2 regions of the Paenibacillus sp. FSL M7-0420 genome follow, and region 2 is predicted to be linked to the other one. Evidence: riboswitches for the same ligand, from Rfam matches in the RefSeq annotation. Region 2 holds a riboswitch; the other holds the start of a gene.

Region 1 (3,415 bases), 750 kb from region 2:
TTCTTGAACATATGGCGGTAAGCGCTGGCCAGACGGACTGCGGCAATACAGGCTTCCGGGTCATCGGCATTGACATGCACGACCGGAATCTCATACCCTTTGGCCAGATCGCTGGCATAATGGGTGGAGCGGGAATCCTCGCTCTCTGTGGTGAAGCCGATCCGGTTATTGACGATAATATGCACGGTACCGCCATTCTGATAACCCTGCAATTTGCCGATATTAAGCGTCTCAGCGACAATACCTTCGCCGGGGAAGGCTGCATCGCCGTGCATCAGCACAGCCATAGCCTTGCTTGTGTTCAGCTTAGGCAGTCCCGGAGCGTTGCGTTCTTCCTGTGCGGCGCGTGTGAAGCCCTCGACTACAGGATTGACGAATTCAAGATGGCTCGGGTTATTGGCCAGCGTGATCCGGGTGCGTACGGTCTCGCCTTCGCGGACGGCACGGTCAGCCCCGAGATGGTACTTCACATCACCGCTCCAGCCGTAGGTCACACCCATAGAGCCTTCCGAAGGGAACAGCTCTTTGTTCGGCGAATGATGGAACTCTGAGAAAATAATATCATAAGGCTTGCCCAGAATATGAGCCAGCACATTAAGTCTTCCGCGGTGGGCCATGCCCATCAGGATATGCTCTGCGCCGTCATGCGCGGCAGCCCGCACAATTTCATCCAGCATCGGCACAAGGGCATCATTGCCCTCCAGGCTGAAGCGCTTTTGGCCGACGAAGGTCTTGTGCAGGAAGGTCTCGAAATGCTCCACCTGAACCAGCCGCTTCAACAGCTCTTTGCGTTCTGTATTATTCAGCGGGGCAGGGGAGGTCATCGATTCCGCCTGGCTGTTGAGCCAGCGCAGCTCGCGTTCATCATGCACATGCCCGAATTCATAAGCAATGGTCTGTGTATAGGCCTGGCGCATTCTGTGGACGGCATCCATCGCGGTATGCACATCCGCAGGGGCATTATCCCAGATCAGCGAAGCCGGCAGGGCATTAAGATCCTCGCGGGTAAGCTCGTAGGTCTCCAGCTCCAGCCATTTGGCCATCGGGTTCGTGCTGCGCTCCAGCGGGTCAATGTCTGCGGCCATATGGCCATATATTCGAATATTAGCGATCAGCTTCGAGGCCTTGACAGCCTTCTTGAGCCACTCGGCATCTGCTGATACGGCAGGCCTTGGAGCCCTCTCGGCATCGGGTGCCAGTGGAGGGGGGCCGGATACGGTGAAGAGATCGCGGTAATGCTGTTCAACAGAAGAGGGGTCCTTGACAAATTGCTCATATCTTTCTTGAATGTAGCCCAGGTTGGGGCCGTAGTATTTGCTCCATACTGTGTCGTTATAGGGCTCTTTGACTGCCATGAATAGGTCCTCCTAACGGATAAACTCCACGCGAGGCATCCAGTGTGCCACTTGGCGGAGCTGCAAATGTTTGCGGTTTCATTCTCACCTTATTGTGCTACTTTCCGGCGGGGTAATCAATTCATACTTTCGCGCAATCCGTTCGCAATTTGGCATGATTCATTACAGTATTCATACGGAACTATCATAAATAGAAATAAGGCGGAGCGGATAGCGTTCCCTTTAGTATAATTAAACTATTACATAGGGTTTGAACTTGGAACTGGAAATATTTATACAAGCCGCTGGCAATTTCAGCTAAGTTTCCTCACATTTTATCATAAAAAAATTCCAGAAAACGACACACTAATCTCACATGATCTTGTATAATGTTATTGCGGAGAACGGTTTCATCGATTCTTGCCAGATCCTTTCATGATGGAAAGGGTCCAGTAAAAGGTAAACCTGCCGAAAGACAGGGGCACAAAGTCTCGGATCTAAAGTAGAAATACTACAAAGTAGCAATACTACTATGATGGCCGGACTGCCTGGGGACGCGAAAATTCTAGGAGGAGATTTCTTGGATATGTCCAACCAGGGGAATGACGAGCTGCAGGCAGTAGATCTGGATTTAGAATGGGTGCACTTGCTGATGTCTGCCAAGCAGGCGGGGATCGCGGCGGAGGATATCCGCCGGTTTCTAAGTGAGAAGGCGCTCCAGGCGATGTAAGGGCGGTCATCATTGCTGCGATACATACAGAAAAGGCACAGCGTCCGGTACGCTGTGCCTTTTCTGTATGCCGCTTGAAAGGATGCCTTCGCCGAAGGCGGCCTCCCTGCCGTGCGGGGTCTTCCCTGTGGCATACAATGCTCGTCTAGTTGTCCTTTTGTTCCATGCGCCATTTCTGGTAATCGAGGAATTCCTTGAATTCGCGTTTGCTTATACCGGAGGCCATGGCCTCCTGAACCAGCCGGAACCATTCCCCGTCCAGAGCCTGTTCTTCCGTCTCTGCCAGTCCGCCATACAGCAGTGCATGAATGGATACCTGAAGCGCGTCAGCGATTTTTTCGATGAATTGAATGGAGGGGTTGGATTGAATGTTCCGTTCCACATTACTGAGGTATGATTTCGCCACATCAGCCTTATCGGCAAGCTCGGATAACGAATAGCCCTTCTCCAGCCGGAGTTTGTGGATGCGGCTTCCCATAGTATCTGACACGATTACAACGCCCTCCGTACTTTTTTGGTAAAAGATAAGAAGTGATATGCTTCGCGCTATACATTCTCCTTATCTTTCTCGTTGAAACGGTACCGCCCGTTCAAAGGCCGGCCAAGCCGTTTTCTCTTGTCAGTATAACAAAAATCCGCAAAACGGACAAAATCTTGAACCCGGCAACGGGAAAAAGAAACGGCATACCCGGCCCGGATGGGGGAGGATATGCCGTCTTGATGGTTTGCTGAAACGCTGCCTTCCTAATAAAAGGACGGCAAAGCCATGTTCACTTGTATAGGCTGGCCCCTGAGCTACTTGGCTTCTCCCACTCCTTGAAGCGCATCGAAGGTCCAGTTCAGCGCTAAGCCGTCACCCTGGAAAATGTTCTGATCGAGCGTGTTGTCTACGAATTCGAAGGCGATCTTGAAGGTCTTGGACCCGGCGGCGGCAATCCCGCCTGGCAGTACACCTGCTGCTACGAGATCGTAGCTGGGGGTGTTTTTCAGATCCTTCAGAGAGATCTCGGACAGCACATGACCGCTTAGTGAACCGCCGGTGTACGTATTATCGAGGAGCTTGACCTTGAAGTGGTCTCCGAGATCCTGGCCTGCGTTATCGCCCTTGGCATCGGTTACGGTGTAAGTGGTGGCAAGCTTCAGGAATTTGATATCCAGTGTGCCGTCATTGGACAAGGTGAAGGTGCGGACGGTGTAATCTCCCGGCTTCAGATTCGTCAGCGCTACCGGAGTATTGAAGGAAGAGCCGAGCTTCAGCGTACCCGCTGCGAAGGTTGCCGTGCTGGTAGCTGTGGAGCTGAAGTAAGCGAAGGTGCCCCCGCCGATTAAAGACAAGCCCAGTGCTGCCGAT
Region 2 (3,415 bases):
AGGGATTCACTGTCGTGAAGGCAGGCTGCCGGCAACCAGGATTTCAACTGCTGCTGCCGCAAGTATAGCGCGGCAGCCCGGCCCCCTTGCCGCTACAACAAGCCGGCAATATCGGATCTTTAGCCGGGAGCTTCGCCTGCGGGCGAAGCGGATGTAAAAGCACAGCCTGTTATGAAATGGAGCGGAGAGGAATTTTGGAGCTGTAGGAGCGTTAGCGTCCGCCTTTGTATTTGGATTTCTACCGCGAGAAGCGGTTTTAATCAAGAAATCCAAATACAACAGCGGCCGTAAGCCCAAAATTCCTTGCAGCGACCCTCATAACAGGCGGGATTTTAAATTACAATTCCAGCAACAAGAAATACCCAATAACAATACGATATGGAGGGTTCACTATGAAACTAGTACTTCTATCAGGCGGCTCCGGCAAGCGGCTCTGGCCGTTGTCCAATGACTCACGCTCCAAGCAATTTCTGAAGGTACTGGAAAGCCCGGCAGGTGAACCGGAATCGATGGTACAACGGGTATGGAGACAGCTGGAGGAGAACGGCATGGCCGGGTCCTCTTATCTGGCGACCGGACGCAGCCAGGTGGAGATGATCCAGAGCCAGCTCGGCAGCGGGGTGCCGATCATCGTGGAGCCGGAGCGGCGGGATACCTTCCCGGCTATTGCGCTGACGGCGGCCTACCTGTATTCCATCGCGGGGGTGTCCCCAAGCGAGACCGTGGCGATTCTGCCGGTGGACCCATACGTGGAATCCTCCTTTTTCGAAACGGTGCTGCAGCTGGAGAACACCATGCTGGTGAGCGGGGCGAACCTGGCGCTGATGGGCGTAGTTCCCGAGCATGCTTCGGAGAAATACGGCTACATCATTCCAACGGGCGCAGATGCGGGAGCGAATGGTTACCTGCAAGTGAGCCACTTCCAGGAGAAGCCTGACCGTGTGCAGGCCGAGGAGCTGATCAGCCGGGGAGCGCTCTGGAACTGCGGAGTATTCGCCTTCCGTCTGGGCTACCTGCTGGATATCCTGCAGCGCAAAGGGCTGCCGCTGAATTACGAGGAGCTGCAGAAGCAGTATAAGCTGCTGTCCTCCATCAGCTTCGATTACGAAGTGGTAGAGAAAGAAGAGAACATCGTCGTGCAGCCTTATGCCGGATTCTGGAAGGACCTGGGTACCTGGAACACCCTGACCGAGGAAATGACCAGCAACCATGTCGGCAAAGGCTTCATCACCGCTGATTCCGAGGGCACCTGCCTCATTAACGAGCTGGATATTCCGATTACGGTCATCGGGGCGAAGGATCTGATTATCGCCGCCAGCCCGGACGGCATTCTGGTGACACACAAGGCCGAGAGTCCGCGGATCAAGGAAGTGCTGAAGACTTTTGAACAAAGACCGATGTACGAGGAACGCCGCTGGGGACACTACAAGGTGATCGATTATGTGAAATATGATGAAGGCAACGAGGTGCTGACCAAGCGGATTTTCATCAATGAGGGTAAAAATATCAGCTATCAGCTGCATCACAAACGCAGTGAAATCTGGACCTTTGTCAGCGGCGAAGCAAGCATTGTGATTAACGAGAAGATGCACAACGTGAAGGCAGGGGATGTGGTGCGGATACCGGAAGGGACCAAGCATGCCATTCTTGCTCTTACCGATGTGGAGTTCATTGAGGTGCAGACAGGCTCTGAGCTGGTAGAGGAAGACAATATCCGTATTACTCTGGACTGGGAGGATATCGCTCTACATCAGTTCATTTCTTAGGTCTAACTTATCTATTTAACCAATTGTTACAATTTTAAATCAGGTATTGAGAACTATTTTTTAGACAAATTTTGTTTTTACTCTACATTAAATTTGCATATCGACGATACTTACGGTAAGAGGGATTGATCCTTCCAAAACGACAATGGCAAACCTAATCGAAAGATAGGGACGCAAAGCTATAGGGCCTTCGCAAGAGTGGCAGCCTGGCTACCGAAAGGAAGAGAATATTGTGAAAACTTACCGTAAGTCTCGTTTGCTCTGCGCTGTGCTGTCGCTGGCCGTGGTATTGTCTGCTGTACCCGTGGGATTGGGAATCGCCCCGTCCACTGTCAAGGCTGCCTCCTCTACAGGAGCGCCCGTGAACCCTAATGCCTCAGCCGAGGCGGTCAAGCTGCTGAACAATCTGTATGATATCTCGGGAAATGGAATTATTACAGGGCAGCATGACTATTTCGAGAGTCCGGATGAGCTGAGCAACAAGCTAAAGGGAACAAGCGGACAATACGCCGCACTGCATGGTTATGAGCTTGGAGCAATCGGTGGACAGAGTGAGAGCGGAGTCGCTGCACAACGCAAAAATATTGTCTGGAGTGCAACGAACTGGTCCAGAGCGGGCGGCATTGTCGCCATGACCTTCCACCAGAACCTGCCGGGCACCAAGTACGAATGGTCCAATGTGCAGAAGTCAATCAGCCAGGCACAATTCAACAAATACGTAACCCCCGGTACTACAGAGTATAATGCGCTGATCACCGATCTGGATAAAGTAGCCGTCTCTCTGAAAAGCCTGCGGGATGCCAAGGTTCCCATCCTGTGGAGACCGTACCATGAAATGAACGGCGGCTGGTTCTGGTGGGGGAAGAAAGATAATTTCTCAGCTCTATGGAATATTATGTATGACCGTTTCGTAAACGTTCATCAATTAAATAATCTGATTTGGGTATGGAACCCGAATGCGCCGAATGCCAACTCTGATCCCTATGCACGGACTTATCCGGGTGCGGACAGAGTGGATGTGCTGGCAGCGGATATATATAATAACGACTACTCGAATAAATATCATGATGATCTGACCAGCCTGGCTGGCGGCAAACCGATCGGCATCGGCGAGAACGGTGAAATGCCGAATATCTCGAAGCTGAAGCTGACCCAGCAGAATTACGTGTTCATGATGAACTGGGGCAAGATGCTCTATGAGAATAACAGCACGGCTACGATCAAGAATTTCATGAATGACAGCTACACACTGACCCGTGACCAATATAAGGCCTGGACTGCTCCAGTGGCGGCCCCTAAGCCAACCGCAACACCGACGCCTACAGCAACACCAGCGCCTACAGTAACACCGACACCAACGGCAACCGCAACGCCGACGCCAACAGCAACGCCAACCGCAACATCGGCACCAACCGTTGCGCCGATTCCGAAGCCGGTCCCAACCTCCGGTGATACGGAGAGCAAGCCTGGCCAGAATGGGTTGCTTGGAGAATACTTCAAGAACATGACACTCTCGGGGACACCGGTTATGGTGCGTAACGATGAGGTCATCAGCTTCAATTGGCGTCAGAGTACTCCTAATACCACACTCGGCGTGGACTACTTCTCGATCCGGTGGACCGGCCAGATTAAGCCGGCTTACAGCGAGA

The links. Region 2 has a riboswitch for cyclic di-GMP ahead of MKX51_RS03565 (PA14 domain-containing protein). Riboswitches for the same ligand answer to the same signal wherever they lie in the genome.
Region 1: it holds a riboswitch for cyclic di-GMP, as region 2 does, so the genes downstream of both, MKX51_RS00360 (anti-repressor SinI family protein) here and MKX51_RS03565 (PA14 domain-containing protein) in region 2, are expected to answer to the same signal.

The regions. Positions count from the first base shown of each region.
Region 1 covers NZ_JBBOCJ010000001.1:81,251-84,665, forward strand. The annotation lists gene MKX51_RS00355 (2-oxoglutarate dehydrogenase E1 component) at 1-1,355, opposite strand, end outside; cyclic di-GMP riboswitch class I at 1,783-1,886, shown strand; gene MKX51_RS00360 (anti-repressor SinI family protein) at 1,921-2,064, shown strand; gene MKX51_RS00365 (helix-turn-helix domain-containing protein) at 2,210-2,542, opposite strand; gene MKX51_RS00370 (TasA family protein) at 2,860-3,415, opposite strand, start outside.
Region 2 covers NZ_JBBOCJ010000001.1:834,999-838,413, forward strand. The annotation lists gene MKX51_RS03560 (sugar phosphate nucleotidyltransferase) at 393-1,766, shown strand; cyclic di-GMP riboswitch class I at 1,904-1,984, shown strand; gene MKX51_RS03565 (PA14 domain-containing protein) at 1,999-3,415, shown strand, end outside.